DNA from 2 places in the Kocuria sp. CNJ-770 genome. Region 1 is predicted to be linked to the other one. Evidence: riboswitches for the same ligand, from Rfam matches in the RefSeq annotation. Region 1 holds a riboswitch; the other holds the start of a gene.

Region 1 (7,379 bases):
AGGACTACAGCGACCCGCTGCCCCAGGCGCTGATCCTCACCGCCATCGTCATCTCGCTGGCCGTCACCGCGTTCCTGCTCGGGATGATCTACCGCTCCTGGGTGCTCGGCCGCCGCGACGAGATCCAGGACGACGTGGAGGACCGGCGCGTGGCCCGGCAGTCCTCCTACGACCTGGAGGACGACGCCGAGGTGCCCGCCGAGACGACCGAGTTCGAGGAGGCGCCCCGCCGCAGCGACCCCGACGACGACCCCGCTGAGGACCTCGGCGAGGACCTCGAGACGCCCGGTCTTCCCGGGCCCCGGCGGGAGGGGACCCGATGACCCTCCACCTCGCGCAGCTGGCCCCGCTGGCGGTCATCATCCCCTTCCTGGGCGCGGCCCTGAGCCTCGTGCTGCTGCGGCGCAACGCCCTGCAGCGCGCCGTGGCGATCGGTTCGCTGGTGCTCACCCTCGTGGTCGAGGCCGCGGTGCTGGTGAGCACGTGGGACGTCGGTCCCCAGGCCGTCCACCTGGGCGGCTGGGCGGCGCCCTGGGGCATCGTCATGGTCGTCGACCAGCTCTCCTCGCTGATGCTCGTGGTCTCCACGGTCGTCTCGCTCGCGGTGCTGGTCTACGCCAGCGGCCAGGGCGTGGCCGACGGCGACAAGGAGGGCCCGATCTCGATCTTCCACCCCTCCTTCCTCATCCTCGTGGCCGGGGTCTCCAACGCCTTCCTCGCGGGTGACCTGTTCAACCTGTACGTGGGCTTCGAGATCCTGCTCACCGCGTCCTACGTCCTCATGACGATGGGCGGAACGGTCCAGCGGATCCGCACGGGCGTCACCTACGTGGTGGTCTCCGTGATCTCCTCGGTGCTCTTCCTGATCACCATCGCCATGATCTACGCGGCCACGGGCACCATCAACATGGCCGACCTCTCCGTGAAGCTCGCCGACCTGCCGGTGGGCACCCAGATGCAGCTGCACGTCATGCTGCTCATCGCCTTCGGCATCAAGGCGGCGGTGTTCCCGCTGTCCTTCTGGCTGCCGGACTCCTACCCGACGGCCTCCGCCCCCGTCACCGCCGTGTTCGCCGGGCTGCTGACCAAGGTGGGCGTCTACTCGATCATCCGCACGGAGACCGTGCTGTTCCCGGGGGACCGGCTCGACACCCTGCTGATGTGGGTCGCGCTGCTCACCATGGTGGTGGGCATCCTGGGCGCGCTCGCCCAGATCGACATCAAGCGCATGCTGTCCTTCACCCTCATCAGCCACATCGGCTACATGATCTTCGGGGTGGCCGTGGGCAGCCAGGAGGCGCTCTCCGCCACGGTCTACTACGTGGCCCACCACATCGTGATCCAGACCAGCCTGTTCCTGGTGGCCGGGCTGATCGAGCGCCGCGGCGGATCCACGAACGTGGACCGGCTCGCGGGCATGGCCAGGATCTCGCCGCTGCTGGCGCTGCTCTACCTGGTGCCCGCGCTGAACCTGGGCGGCATCCCGCCGTTCTCCGGCTTCCTCGGCAAGACGGGGCTGCTGCAGGCCGGTGTGAACCGGGGCGACCCGCTCGCCTACGTCCTGGTGGCGGGCTCCGTGGCGGTGTCCCTGCTGACCCTGCTGGCCATGATCCGCGTGTGGAACCGCGTGTTCCTGCGCACCCCGGAGGACGCGGAGTACCCGGACCCGATCCTGCTGGCCCCGGTCCCGGCGGGCTCGCGCTTCCTCCTGACCTCCGGGTCCGTCGACGACCAGGAGGGGCAGTTCGCCGGCAAGGGCGACGTGCGGCTGATGTCGCCCTCCATGCTCGGCGGCGCCTCCGCGCTCGTCGTCGTGGGCGTGGCCCTCACCGTCTTCGCCGGCCCGATCTTCCAGCTCGCGGACAACGCGGCCGAGAACCTCGTCCGTCCCGAGCGCTACGTCGCGGCCGTGCTGGACCCCGGATCGGTTCCCCGCCCCGTGGTGGAGGAGGCTCCGTGAGCTCGCGTCCCAAGAACTCCCTGCTCGTCGAGCTGCCGCTGCTGGTGTGGCTCGTGCTCGTCTGGGGTGCCCTGTGGGGCGACTTCGGCCTGGGCAACCTGCTGTTCGGCGCGCTGCTGGCACTGCTCGTGACCTGGGTGCTCTACCTGCCCCCGGTGCAGCTCTCGGGCCGGTTCAACCTGCTGCAGTTCGCCCTCTTCGCAGTGACCTTCGTGTGGCAGGTCGCCAAGGCCAGCGTGGGCGTCATGCTCGTCGCGATCCTCGTGGGCCCGCGGGCCCGCAACGCGGTCGTGGGCGTGGAGCTGCGCACGCGCTCGGACCTGCTGCTCACCGCCACCGGCCACACCATGGCCCTGATCCCGGGCTCCATCCTCGTGGAGGTGGACCGCTCCCGGTGGACGCTCTACTTCCACGCGCTCAACGTCCGCACCCCCGAGGAGGCCGAGTCCTTCCGGCGCTCCGTGCGGCAGGTCGAGGCCGCGTGGATCCGCATCATGGGCACCCGGGAGGAGCTCACCGCCCTGCGGGCCGAACGCCGCGGGGGAGGCGCGGCGGAGTCCGAGCAGCGGGACAGCGCGGCGATCGGCTCCCCGGTCACGGCCGAGCAGCAGATCGTCGGCGGCCGGCGAGGAGACGTCCCCGCCGGGTCCACCGGGAACACCGGAACCACTGAGAATCCCCGGGCCGCCGAGAACCCCCAGACCACCGAGGAGGACCGCTCGTGATGGAGATCGCCGTGGCCGTCGCGGCCGTGCTGCTCAGCACGGCCGCCGCGGGCACCCTGTACCGGCTGGCCAAGGGGCCGTCGCTGCTGGACCGGGTGGTGGCCACCGACGTCCTGCTGGCCATCGTGGCGGCGTCGCTCGCCGTGGAGATGGCCTACCACGGCCATCTCGACAACCTCATCCTCATGGTGATCGTCTCCCTGGTGGGGTTCATCGGCGCCGTGACGGTGGCGCGCTTCGCCACCCAGACCGCCGAGCACGGGAAGTGAGCCCCGTGCTGGACACCGTCCTGGACGCCGCCGCCGCCGTGTGCCTGGTCCTCGGAGCGCTGATGTCCCTGGCCGCGGCGATCGGGCTGGTCCGGTTCCCGGACCTGCTGACCCGCATGCACGCCGGGACCAAGCCGCAGGTGTTCGGGCTGCTGCTCATGCTCACCGCCGTCGCCCTGGAGAACCGGGACCCGGTCATGATCCCGCTGATCATCCTGGGCTGGGTCTTCCAGCTGCTCACCGTGCCCGTCTCGGCGCACATGGTCGGCCGTTCCACCTACCGCACCAAGCACCTCAACCGGGCCACCCTCACGCAGGACGACCTGCAGGAGGTGCTCAACCGTGCCGGCGAGCAGGACGGCGGCGGGCAGGCCGCGGCCGGGGCGGCCCTCACCGACGCGGCCCTCACCGACGCGGCCCTCACCGACCCGCCGGGCGCGGACGGGCAGCACGCCGACGGACAGCAGACTGACGGATCCGGGAGGACGCGTTAGGCTGGGCACGATCGACGGGCGCATCCGCGCCGCCCCGACGACAAGGAGCAGCAGTCCATGAACACGAAGATCCTCGAACTCGCCGGCACCGGCCTCTCGCTGGGCGGCGTGGCGCTCTCGCACAAGGTGCTCGGCGCCGCGTGGACGCGCATCACGGGGGACCCGCCCCCCGCCAAGAACCCGGACCCGGACGAGGCGTGGACCGGCATCATCATCTGGTCGCTCGTCACCGGCCTCGTCGGCACGGTGATCAAGGTCGCGATCTCCCGCCAGGTCGCGAAGATGGAGAACCAGCCCCGGAACAACCCCAAGGCCTCCAGCCAGGCCGAGGTCTGATCCCCGGGGACCACCTCACGAAGGGGCCGGTCCGCCCGGACACCGCAACGGTGTCCGGGCGGACCGGCCCCTTCGCCGTCCGGCGGACGCGCCGCGGGAGGAGCGCCGGACGCCCCGCGGGCAGGAACGGAACGGCGGACGTGCGGGCGGCAGCACCGGCGACAGTCCAGGCGACAGTCCGGATGTCAGTGCGTGCGGCGGTGCGGGCAGGGGAGGGGTAGACTCGGTGCCACTGAAACGACAGGGGAGCGCACCCCGCCGGCAACGGCGGCACAGCGCTGAGAGTGCGGATCACCGCAGACCCTCGAACCTGCTCCGGTTAGCACCGGCGAAGGGAGTCGAGCACCTCAGGGACGACTCGCGGACATGAGCTCCGGCCGTGTCCGCGCGGACCCCTCCCCTCCTGGCACCGATGGCTCGCTGAGCCCAGGAGGAACGCACCATGAACACCACCACGCACCGTCCCGCCGGCCGCAACCGTGCGCCCGGGTCCTCGTCCTGGCGGGTCGTCGACATCGTCGTGGCCGCCGTCCTCGCCGCCGTGTGCGCGGTCGTCTTCTGGGCGTGGTCGAACCTGCTCTATCCCGTGGTCGGAGCCGCCGCGGTGACCTATCCGCCCGCCGTGGGGCTGATCGCCGGCGGCTGGCTCGTGGCCGGTGTGCTCGGCGGTCTGATCATCCGCAAGCCGGGCGCCGCGCTGTTCTGCGAGCTGCTCGCCGCCGTCATCGAGGGCTTCCTGGGCACCCACTTCGGCTGGACCGTGATCCTGTCCGGCCTCCTCCAGGGCATCGGGGCCGAGCTGGTCTTCGCCGCGGTGCGCTACCGCCGCTACAACGCCGCGGTGGCCGCCGCGGCGGGCGCGGTCAGCGGCATCTTCCTGGGCGTCAACGAGAGCATCATCTACAACTACGAGTGGGCCCTCGGCCACCAGGTGGTCTACGTGGTCCTCGCGGCCCTCTCGGGCGCGGTGCTCGCCGGCCTGCTGATGTGGGCCGTGGTGAAGGCGCTCGCAGCCACCGGCGTGCTGCAGGGCCTGGCCTCGGGCCGGGTCGCACGGCGATGACCGCCGCGGCGGTGCGTCCTCCCGGCACGCCCGCCGCCGCGGGGGCCCGCGTCGAGGCCCGCGGCTTCGGCTGGCACCACCCCGGCCGGGAGGCCCCCGCCCTGCGGGGCATCGACCTGGTGGTCGAGCCGGGGGAGCGGGTGCTGCTGCTGGGGCCGAGCGGGGCGGGCAAGTCGACGTTCCTGCACGCCCTCGCGGGGGTCCTGCACGACGACGACGGGCTCTCCCGCCACGGGGAGCTGCTGCTCGACGGCACGGACCCGGACCGGGCACGGGGACGCGCCGGGCTCGTGCAGCAGGACCCCGAGTCCCAGGTGGTCCTGTCCCGTATCGGGGACGACACCGCCTTCGGCCTCGAGAACCTCGCCGTGCCCCGGGAACAGATCTGGCCCCGGGTCCGCGCCGCCCTCGACGACGTGGGGCTGGCCCTGCCGCTCGACCATCCCACCGCCGCCCTGTCCGGCGGGCAGAAGCAACGCCTGGCGCTCGCCGGTGCCGTGGCGATGAGCCCGGGGCTGCTCCTGCTCGACGAGCCCACCGCGAACCTGGACCCCGCAGGGGTGCGGCAGGTCCGGGACGCGGTGGCACGGTGCCTGGACCGCAGCGGGGCCACTCTGGTGGTCGTGGAGCACCGCGTGGCGGTGTGGGCCGACGTCGTGGACCGTGTCGTCGTGCTCGGCCGCGACGGGGGGATCACGCACGACGGGTCCCCGGCGCAGGTCCTGGGGGAGGCCGCCGACGAGCTGAGCCGCGCCGGGGTCTGGGTTCCCGGGCGGGTCCCGCCCACCCGCGCGCCCGCCCGTCCCCGGGGGGACGCGGAGCCGCTGCTGAGCGCGGCCGCGCTGGCCGTCTCGCGCACCCAGCCCTCCGCACGGCAGCTGCGCGCCGGCGCCGGGCGCGGCGGCGGGGCCGGGCGCTGAGCGATCCCGCGGCGGGCCGGGACCTCCCGGCCGCGGCGACCGGCGTGGGACTGGACCTGCTCCGTGGCCGGGCACTGGCCGTGACGGGCGCCAACGGCGCCGGGAAGTCGACCCTCGCGCTCACCCTGGCGGGCCTGCTGGCGCCCGTGCGCGGCACCGTGACCGCGCACCCGGCCCTGGCCCGCGGCGCCGGACCGGACCCGCTGGAGTGGGCCGGACCGGACCTGGTGGCCCGCGTCGGGACGGTCTTCCAGGAGCCCGAGCACCAGTTCCTGCGCGCCACCGTGCGGGCCGAGCTCGAGCTCGGCCCCCGTCTGGCGGGCACCCCGGCGGCCGACCGGGACCGTCGCACGGGAGAGCTGCTCGACCGGCTGCGGCTGACCCACCTGGCGGACGCGAACCCCTTCACCCTCTCCGGCGGTGAGAAGCGGCGGCTGTCGGTGGCCACGGTGCTGGCCACCGATCCGGACGTCCTGGTGCTCGACGAGCCCACGTTCGGCCAGGACGCCCTGACCTGGGCCGAGCTCGTGGACCTGCTCCTGGAGGTCGTGGACGCCGGCACGGCCGTGCTCGCGGTCACCCACGACGAGGACTTCGTGCGGGCGCTCGGGGCCGAGGTGCTGGAGCTGGGAACGTCCGCCCCCGGGATCGTGCCGGAGCAGGTCGCTCCCGCACGTGGCGCCGTGGTGGAGCCCGGTGCTCCTGGACGGGGCGTCGTGCTGAAGTCGGGTGCTCCTCGACGGGGTGCCGTGGTGGAGTCCGGTGCGCCCGCACAGGGCGTCGTGGCGGAGTCGGGCACGCCCGTGCCGGGGCTCCGGGCGGCCACGGAGCAGGTCCGGTGAGCGCGCCCGTGATCGGCCCGGCGGCCCGGGCCTCCCTGCTGGGCCGCGCCCATCCCGTGGTGAAGCTGGCCGGTGCCCTGGCCCTGACCGTGACGCTGCTGCTCAGCGCGGATCCCGTGACGTCGGGGATCGTGCTGCTGGGCGAAGTGCTGCTGCTGACGCTGGCCGGACGGCGCCCGCCGGCGCAGCTGCTGCGCGCCTGGCCCCTGCTGCTCGCGGCGCTCGTGAGCGGATGGGGCACGGCGCTGCTCGCCGAGGACTCCGGGCCGGTGCTGCTCGACCTGGGGATCACCGAGCTCTCGGCCGGGTCGCTCGCCGCGGGCGCGGCGATCGCCCTGCGCGGGCTCGCGCTGGCGCTCTCGGGCCTGCTCGTCGTGCTCAGCACGGATCCGACGGACCTCGCCGACGGACTGGCCCAGACGCTGCGGCTGCCCGCCCGGTTCGTGCTGGCCTCCTTGGCGGCCCTGCGCCTGGTGGGCGTGATGCTCACCGAGTGGTCCACGCTGGCGATGGCCCGCCGGGCCCGCGGCGCCGGCTCGGGGCACGGCCCGGTGGGCGTGCTGCGGGAGTTCGGCGGGCAGGCGTTCACCCTGCTGGTCCAGTCCCTGCGCCGTGCCACGCGGCTGTCGGTGACCATGGAGGCGCGCGGCTTCGGCGCGGGCCCGCGCACGTGGGTCCGGGTCCCGGGACACTCCTGGAGGGACGCCGTGGTGCTGGCGGGGTGCGCCGCCGTGGCCGTGGCGGGACCGGTGGTCTCCGTCCTGCTCGGG
Region 2 (7,379 bases), on a different contig from region 1:
GTACCGCACGGCCGCCGACCTCGAGGGCCGGGCCCGCGGCGGCGCCGCGGGGGCGCACCTGAACGACCAGGGCCTCGCCGTCGTCGACGCCCTGGTGGACGTGGCCGAGGCGCGCGGGGCCGAGCCGACGACGGTGGCGCTCGCCTGGCTGCTGGCCAAGGGCGTGACCGCCCCCATCGCCTCGGCCTCCCGGCCCGACCAGGTGCCGGCGCTCATGGCCGCCCCCGGCCTGGCGCTCTCCGCCGAGGAGGTCGAGGCCCTGGATCGGGCCTCGCAGCCGTTCGCCTGACTCCGCCAGACCCGTCGGGCCCGCGGGCCGGCCCCGCCCGGCCGGTCCGCGGGTTCCGGCCCGCCACGGGAACAGGACCCCAGAGGAAGGACCGCATGACCACCTCCACCTTCACGTTCACCCCGCCCTGCGGTCCCGTCCACGCCAGGGCCGACGGCGCCGTGGTCCGGGCCGGCGGCATCCCCTACGCCACCGCCGACCGCTTCGCCGCTCCCGTCCCCGCCCCGGACCGGGACGAGCCGTTCCCGGCCACGGGCCCGGCCCCCGCCTGCCCCCAGGTCCGCTCGCCCTTCCTCGCCTCGGTGCTGGGGGACGCGCTCGGCGACCTGCCGCAGGACGAGGCCTGCCAGCGGCTCTCGGTCACCCTGCCCCGCGACGCGCGGGCCGGCGAGGGCCTGCCCGTGCTGGTCTGGATCCACGGCGGCTCCTACACCACCGGGGCCGGTGACGCCCCGATCATGGACCCGAAGCCGCTGGTGGCCGAGCAGCGCGTGGTGGTCGTGACGGTCACCTACCGGCTCGGCCTGTTCGGCTACCTGGGCTCCGGGCACGCCCGCCCGGCCAACCTCGGGCTGCTCGACCAGCTCCAGGCGCTGCGGTGGGTGCGGCGCAACATCGCCGCCTTCGGCGGCGACCCGGACAACGTGACCGCCTTCGGCCAGTCCGCCGGCGGTGACGCCGTGGCCCACCTCATGGCCGTCCCCGGCGCGGAGGCGCTGTTCCGCCGTGCCGTCATCCAGAGCCCGCCGCTGGGCATCGCCCGCGGCCGGGAGCGGATGAACGCCGCCATGGCCGCTGCGGCGGAGGTCGTGACGGCCGGGATGCCCGCCGCCGACGTGGTCGCCGCCCAGGCGGAGGTGGAGCGGCACGCGGCGCCCTTCGGGCTGCTGGGGGCGATGCCCTTCGGCACCCAGTACGGCCACCACCCGCTGCCCGCCGAGGAGGAGATCGACGCGGCCTGGGACCGGGCGGCCCGGCACATCGACGTCCTCATCGGCCACACCACCGAGGAGGCGCGGCTCTACCTGGCCACGGTGCCGGCCCTGCAGCGGTGGACCCGCGTGCCGCTGCTGGGGCCGGTGCTGCGCCGGGCCGTGGTCGGCTGGGCGACCCGGTCCGTCTACTCCCGGGCGATCCGCCGCTTCGCCCGCCGGCACGTGCGCGCCGGCGGGACGGCCCACCGCTACGTGATCTCCTGGGCGGCCCCGGGCAACCCGTACGGGGCGGCCCACACGGTCGACCTGCCCCTGCTCTTCGGCGACGAGCCGACCTGGGCGGCACCGGACTGGTCGCCGGCGCCGCGTGGGAGGACATCGATGCCGCCGCCCGGCAGGTGCGCCGGCTGTGGGCCGACTTCGCCCGTGGTCAGCCCCTCGGCGACGCCGGCCGCATCTTTGGCGTCCTGCGCCACCGCCGCGTCCGGGTCCCGTCCCGCGTGGGGCCTATGCGGCGACGCCCACCTGGATGAGGGTGTTCCAGGGGTCCTCGAAGCGCAGCACGGCGCCGTCGTGCCGGGTGGGGACCTGGTGGTCGGTCAGCCGGGCCTGCAGGGCGGTGACGTCCTCGGCCGTGGGTAGGTCGATGTTGACCTGCCCCAGGCCCAGGGAGGCCGCCCGCGGGCCCGCCCCGGCGCTGTGCCAGGTGTTGAGCCCGATGTGGTGGTGGTACCCACCGGCGGCGATGAACAGGGCCGAGCCGATGTCGCTCATCACCTCGAAGCCCAGCACGTCCACGTAGAACCGCCGGCCCTGTGGGATGTCACCGACCTGCAGGTGCACGTGGCCGAGGGTGGCCGGCGGCGCCGCCGGCCGCGCACCGGCCGGCTCGCGCAGGTGCTCGCCCAGGAACGAGGTGGGGTCCAGCGGGTTGGACGCCAGTGTCAGCAGCCCGTTGGCCTCCCGCCGCCAGGTGTCCCGGGGGCGGTCGGTGTAGAGCTCCACGCCGTTGCCCTCGGGGTCGTCGAAGTAGAACGCCTGGCTGTAGAGGTGGTCGGCGCTGCCGGTGAAGGAGCGCGGCGCCACGGCGGCGACCGAGGCCAGGGCGGCCGCCAGGGCCGGCTCGTCCTCGAACAGCACCGCGGTGTGGAACAGCCCCGCCTGGCCGCGGCGGGCCGGCGGCAGCTCCCGGACCTGCCGCAGGCGCAGCACGGTCCGGCCGTCACGACCCAGCACGGCCGTGTCCCCGGCGTGGGCGAGGACCTCGAGGGTCACGGCGTCCGTGTAGTAGGCGAGCATCGTGTCCAGGTCGGCCACGAGCAGCTCCACGGCGCCCATCCGGGTCCCGGCGGACAGCAGGTCGTCGGCCGGGCGCGGCGTGAGGCTCCGGGGGTCGGGGTTCTGGGGAAAGATCGGCATCTCGGGCTTCTCCGTCGGCATCGGCACCACAAAGGTTGATATGTCCCCAAGGATACCCCGGAAAATATTTCCCGTGCAAGTATCTTGGGGGCATCCGTCACCTCGGGGCCGGGCGCGAGGCCGTCCCGGTCAGAGCACGAAGATCAGCGCCACGATCACCGCCACGATCGCCAGAAGGACCAGGCCCCAGGCCTTGAGGTTGTCGGAGTCGTCCTCCTCGGGATCGTGGGCCGGGCGCGGCGGCCATCCGCCGGCCGCCGGGCCGCCGGTCCCCGCCAGGGGGCCGCCCGCGCCGGACCGGGGAACGGCCCGCCCTGGGACTGGCCCGGGAACGGCTCCCCGGGAGCCCCGGGCCGGCCGACCTGCCCGGGCGGCGGCGGAGCGGGCGTGGACGGGCTGACGCCCCACTGCGGAGCCTGCGGGGCGTCCGCGATCGAGGGGTTCGACGGCGGCGGCCCGGCCGGACCGTCCCCGGGTGCCCGCGGCGCCGGGGCTGCCGGCGGTGGAGGAGCGGCCGGGGGAGCGGCGGGCGGCAGCGTCTCGCCGGAGAGCACCGGCCCGTCCTCGCGGTGGCCCTTCTCGGCCTCCGTCAGCAGGGTCACGAACCGCTCCAGCGACTCCGAGCCGTCGTACTCACGGGCCAGGAAGCGCTCGGCGCGGCGGCGCACCACCCGGTAGACGCGCCCGTCGTCGGGGATCGAGAGGTCCCGGGCGGCCTGCGCCACGATCAGCGGGGGCTGCTCGGGCAGCGGGTTCGTGCCCCACTCCAGCAGCCCGGTGAGCAGGGGCCGCTCCAGCACCGAGGCCATGGCCGCCCGGGCGCCGGGCACGCGGGTGAACTCCAGCAGCCCGCTCGGCGGGGCGGAGGGACAGCCCGGGACGTCACCGGGCAGCCGGGCCGCCCGCTCGAGCCAGAACGTGTCGCCGAAGAGGGTGGCCAGCAGCACGGCCGCCGCGAGCCGGTCCTCGCCCGGGGCGGCGTCCTCCGGGGCGCCCTCCTCCCAGTGGGTGCCCAGCGCTCGCTGGGCGGGCTCGCCGGCCAGCCGGACGCGCAGCTGCACGTCCTCCGGGCCGCGGGCGGTCTGCGCGGGATGCTCCACCGCGTGCCGCACCTGCGGGTCGAGCTCGGGGTCCATGGGCCACTCCTCCGTCGTCGTCCGTGAGGTCCATGCTCTCAGACGGTGCTGTGCGGCGGCGGGGAGCCGGTGGGGAGTTGTGGCCGTCGTGCCCTTCGGGACGTCCCCGCCCGGGGGGCCGGGCAGGAGACGTGCCGAGCAGGGAGGGTGCCGGGCGGGGAAGGGGTCAGGCGGGGAGCAGGCTGCGCAGCTGTCCGGCCGCCAGACGCGGGTCCGGGGCCTCGGTGACCGCCCGGACCACCACGGCGCCGCGCGCCCCGGCGGCCAGCACCTCGGGGAGGCGCTGCTCGTCGATGCCGCCGATGGCGAACCAGGGCACGGGCGCGGCCGCCTGGTCGGCGTCCAGCCGGGCCTCGGTCAGTGCGGCGACCTCCCGCACGAAGTCAAGGCCGGTGGCGGACCGGCCCGGCTTGGTGAGGGTCTCCCACACGGGCCCGGTGCAGAAGTAGTCCACATCAGGGTCGGCCAGCGCGGCCCGGGCCTGGCCGAGGTCGTGGGTGGATCGTCCGATCAGCACGTCGGGGCCCAACAGCTGCCGGGCCTGAGCGGGGGTGAGGTCGTGCTGGCCGGCGTGGAAGACGTCGGCGCCCACGAGCGCGGCGAGGTCGGCGCGGTCGTTGACGGCGACCAGCGTGTCGTACTCGGCGGCGACCCGGCCCAGCAGGCGCAGCGCGGCGATCTCCTCGTCGGTGTCGATGCTCCTGTCCCGGAGCTGGACGATGTCCGTCCCGCCGGCGCAGACGGCGTGCAGGAACTCCTCGAGGTCGCCCTGTGCGCGGCGGGCGTCGGTGCACACGTACAGCCGGGCGGCGAGGAGCCGGTCCGTGCGCGTCATGCGCAGCTCGGAGGCGGCGGGGGCAGCGGTGTCCTGGGTATGCTGGGTCACACGCTGATGATAGGTCAGCGGTTCTGCGGGAGCCCCACGGGGCTGAGAGGGCGTCCGGCGCCGACCGCCACACCTGATGCGGGTCATGCCGCCGTAGGAAAGGACGATGCCGGTGACATCCGCGCCCCCCGTTCCGATGCCCGCCGCCCAGCACGTGCGGGCCGACGTCGCCGTGGTCGGGGCCGGGGTGGTCGGCCTGGCCACGGCCTGGGAGCTGCGCCGCCGCGGCCGCTCGGTGGCCGTGGTGGATCCCGAGCCCGGCGCCGGGGCCAGCCGGGCGGCAGCCGGGATGCTCGCCCCGGTGAGCGAGGTCCAGTACCAGCAGGAGCCGCTCTATCCTTTGATGCTCGCCTCGGCCGGCGCCTACCCGGCGTTCGTGGCCGCCGTGGAGGAGGCCGCCGGCGGCTCGGTGGGCTACCGCGCCACCGAGACGCTCGTGTGCGGCGTCGACGCCGCCGACCGGCAGGCCCTGGCGGACCTGCGCGAGCTCCAGCGGCGCCACGGCCTGGCCGTGGAGCCGCTTGCGCTGCGCGCGGCCCGGGCCCTGGAGCCGGCCCTGAGCCCGCGGCTGTCCGCCGTGCACCGCATTCCCGACGACCACCAGGTGGACCCGCGCCGGCTCGTGGCCGGGCTGCTCGCCGCCCTCGTCGCCCCCGAGCTCCCCGCACCGTCCGGGCCCCGCGGAACGGACGGCGCCGACGGCGGGCCCGCCCGCCTGGTGCACGACCGCGCCGCGGGGCTGCGCCACGGCCCCGACGGCGCGGTGACGGGTCTGCGCCTGGCCGGCGGCGGGATGGTCTCGGTGGCGGAGACGGTCCTCGCCCCCGGCACGGGTCTCAGCGACCTGGAGGGTCTGCCCGGGTCCTGGCGGCCGCCGCTGCGCCCGGTGCACGGGGACATCCTCCGCGCCCGCCCGCCCGCCGGGGCGCCCGCACTGCTCGAGCGCACCGTCCGCGGTGTGGTCCACGGCGTGCCCGTCTACCTGGTGCCCCGCGACGACGGGACGGTGGTGATCGGGGCGACCTCCCGCGAGGACGACCTCGACGGGATCAGTGCCGGGGGCGTGTTCCGGCTGCTGCGCGACGCCCAGGCCGTGGTCCCCGGCGTCGCCGACCTCGAGCTGGTCGAGGCCATGGCCCGCGCCCGGCCCGGCACTCCGGACGACATCCCGTACCTGGGCCGCGTCCGCGGCTCCGGGGAAGACCCGGTGGCCGGTCTCGTGGTCTCCACCGGCTACTTCCGCCACGGCGTCCTGCTCGCCCCGCTGGCCGCCCGCCTCGCCGCGGAGCTGGTGCTCGGGCGGTCCGGCACGGATCCGGGCCCCGACGCCGAACACCTGGCCAGCACCGACCCGCACCGCTTCGACCGCCCGGTCGAGGCGGCCTCCGTGGACCTCGCGACCGGGTCCCGCACCCCGAACAGGAGCACCCGATGACCGCCATCACCCTCAACGGCCGCCCGCACGTCGTCGGCGGGGACACCACCGTGGTGGACCTCGTGGCCGAGACCGTCGGGCGGCCCCTGGGCCCCGACGGCGCCCCGCTGGACGGCCGCCGGCTGGGCGTGGCGGTGGCGGTGGACGCCGCCGTGGTCCCGCGCAGCCGCTGGGGCCGCACCCCCGTGGCCGAGGGACAGGCCGTCGAGATCATCACCGCCGTCCAGGGAGGCTGACATGACCCGCCCCGCACCCCACCCCGCATCCCACCTCGCGCCCACCGTGGACCCGATCGTGCTCGACGGCACCGAGCTGTCCTCCCGGCTGATCATGGGCACCGGCGGGCTCAGCTCGCTGCACACCCTGGAGCAGGCCCTGCTCGCCTCCGGCACCGCGCTGACCACCGTGGCCCTGCGCCGCTACGCCCCCGGCCACGGCGACTCGCTGTTCGCGATGCTCGAGCGCAACGGCATCCGGATCCTGCCCAACACCGCCGGCTGCTACACCGCCCGGGACGCCCTGCTCACCGCCGAGCTCGGCCGCGAGGCCCTGGAGACCGACTGGGTCAAGCTGGAGGTCATCGCCGACGAGGACACCCTGCTGCCCGACGTGGTGGAGCTGCTCGACGCCACCGAGCAGCTCGTGGCCCGCGGCTTCCGGGTCTTCGCCTACACCTCCGACGACCCGGCCGTGGCCCGCCGTCTGGAGGACCTCGGCGCGGCCGCCGTGATGCCCCTGGGCGCGCCGATCGGCACCGGGCTGGGGATCCTCAACCCGCACAACATCGAGCTCATCGCCTCCCGTGCCTCGGTGCCCGTGGTCCTCGACGCCGGCATCGGCACCGCCTCCGAGGCCGCGCTCGCCATGGAGCTGGGCTGCGACGCCGTGCTGCTGGCCAGCGCCGTGACCCGGGCCCAGGACCCGGTGGCCATGGCCACCGCGATGCGCCACGCCGTGGCCGCCGGGCGGCTGGCCGCCCGCGCCGGCCGGATCCCGGCCCGCCGGCACGCCCAGGCGTCCTCGCCGATGGCCGGGCGGATCGACACGGACGCGCCCGACGCCGGTCCGTCCGCCGGTGCGTCCGCCGGTCCGGCGGACGTCCCGCGCGGGGACTGGGCGCCCGTGGGGGAGCGCCCGTGAGCGCGCTGCCCCCGCTCGTGGAGCCCGGCCCCGAACTGACCCGTGCGGAGCTCGAGCGCTACGCCCGGCACCTGACCCTGCCCGGGATCGGCCCGCTCGGCCAGCGCCGGCTCGGCAGCGCCCGGGTGCTCGTGGTCGG

What was found. Region 1 has a riboswitch for thiamine pyrophosphate ahead of BJF77_RS19095 (ECF transporter S component). Riboswitches for the same ligand answer to the same signal wherever they lie in the genome.
Region 2: another riboswitch for thiamine pyrophosphate. It lies ahead of BJF77_RS13870 (FAD-dependent oxidoreductase); the one in region 1 lies ahead of BJF77_RS19095 (ECF transporter S component).

What each region holds. Positions count from the first base shown of each region.
Region 1 covers NZ_MKJW01000166.1:43,266-50,644, forward strand. Annotated here, with positions in the region: gene BJF77_RS19065 (Na(+)/H(+) antiporter subunit C) at 1-323, shown strand, start outside; gene BJF77_RS19070 (Na+/H+ antiporter subunit D) at 320-1,960, shown strand; gene BJF77_RS19075 (Na+/H+ antiporter subunit E) at 1,957-2,685, shown strand; gene BJF77_RS19080 (monovalent cation/H+ antiporter complex subunit F) at 2,682-2,954, shown strand; gene mnhG (monovalent cation/H(+) antiporter subunit G) at 2,960-3,448, shown strand; gene BJF77_RS19090 (DUF4235 domain-containing protein) at 3,506-3,784, shown strand; TPP riboswitch at 4,017-4,138, shown strand; gene BJF77_RS19095 (ECF transporter S component) at 4,227-4,847, shown strand; partial or broken gene BJF77_RS19760 (ABC transporter ATP-binding protein) at 4,844-6,609, shown strand; gene BJF77_RS19110 (energy-coupling factor transporter transmembrane protein EcfT) at 6,606-7,379, shown strand, end outside.
Region 2 covers NZ_MKJW01000115.1:4,883-12,261, forward strand. Annotated here, with positions in the region: gene BJF77_RS13845 (aldo/keto reductase) at 1-289, shown strand, start outside; partial or broken gene BJF77_RS13850 (carboxylesterase family protein) at 385-1,757, shown strand; gene BJF77_RS13855 (VOC family protein) at 1,732-2,643, opposite strand; gene BJF77_RS20160 (hypothetical protein) at 2,799-3,779, opposite strand; gene thiE (thiamine phosphate synthase) at 3,946-4,614, opposite strand; TPP riboswitch at 4,681-4,782, shown strand; gene BJF77_RS13870 (FAD-dependent oxidoreductase) at 4,772-6,100, shown strand; gene thiS (sulfur carrier protein ThiS) at 6,097-6,336, shown strand; gene BJF77_RS13880 (thiazole synthase) at 6,338-7,240, shown strand; gene moeB (molybdopterin-synthase adenylyltransferase MoeB) at 7,237-7,379, shown strand, end outside.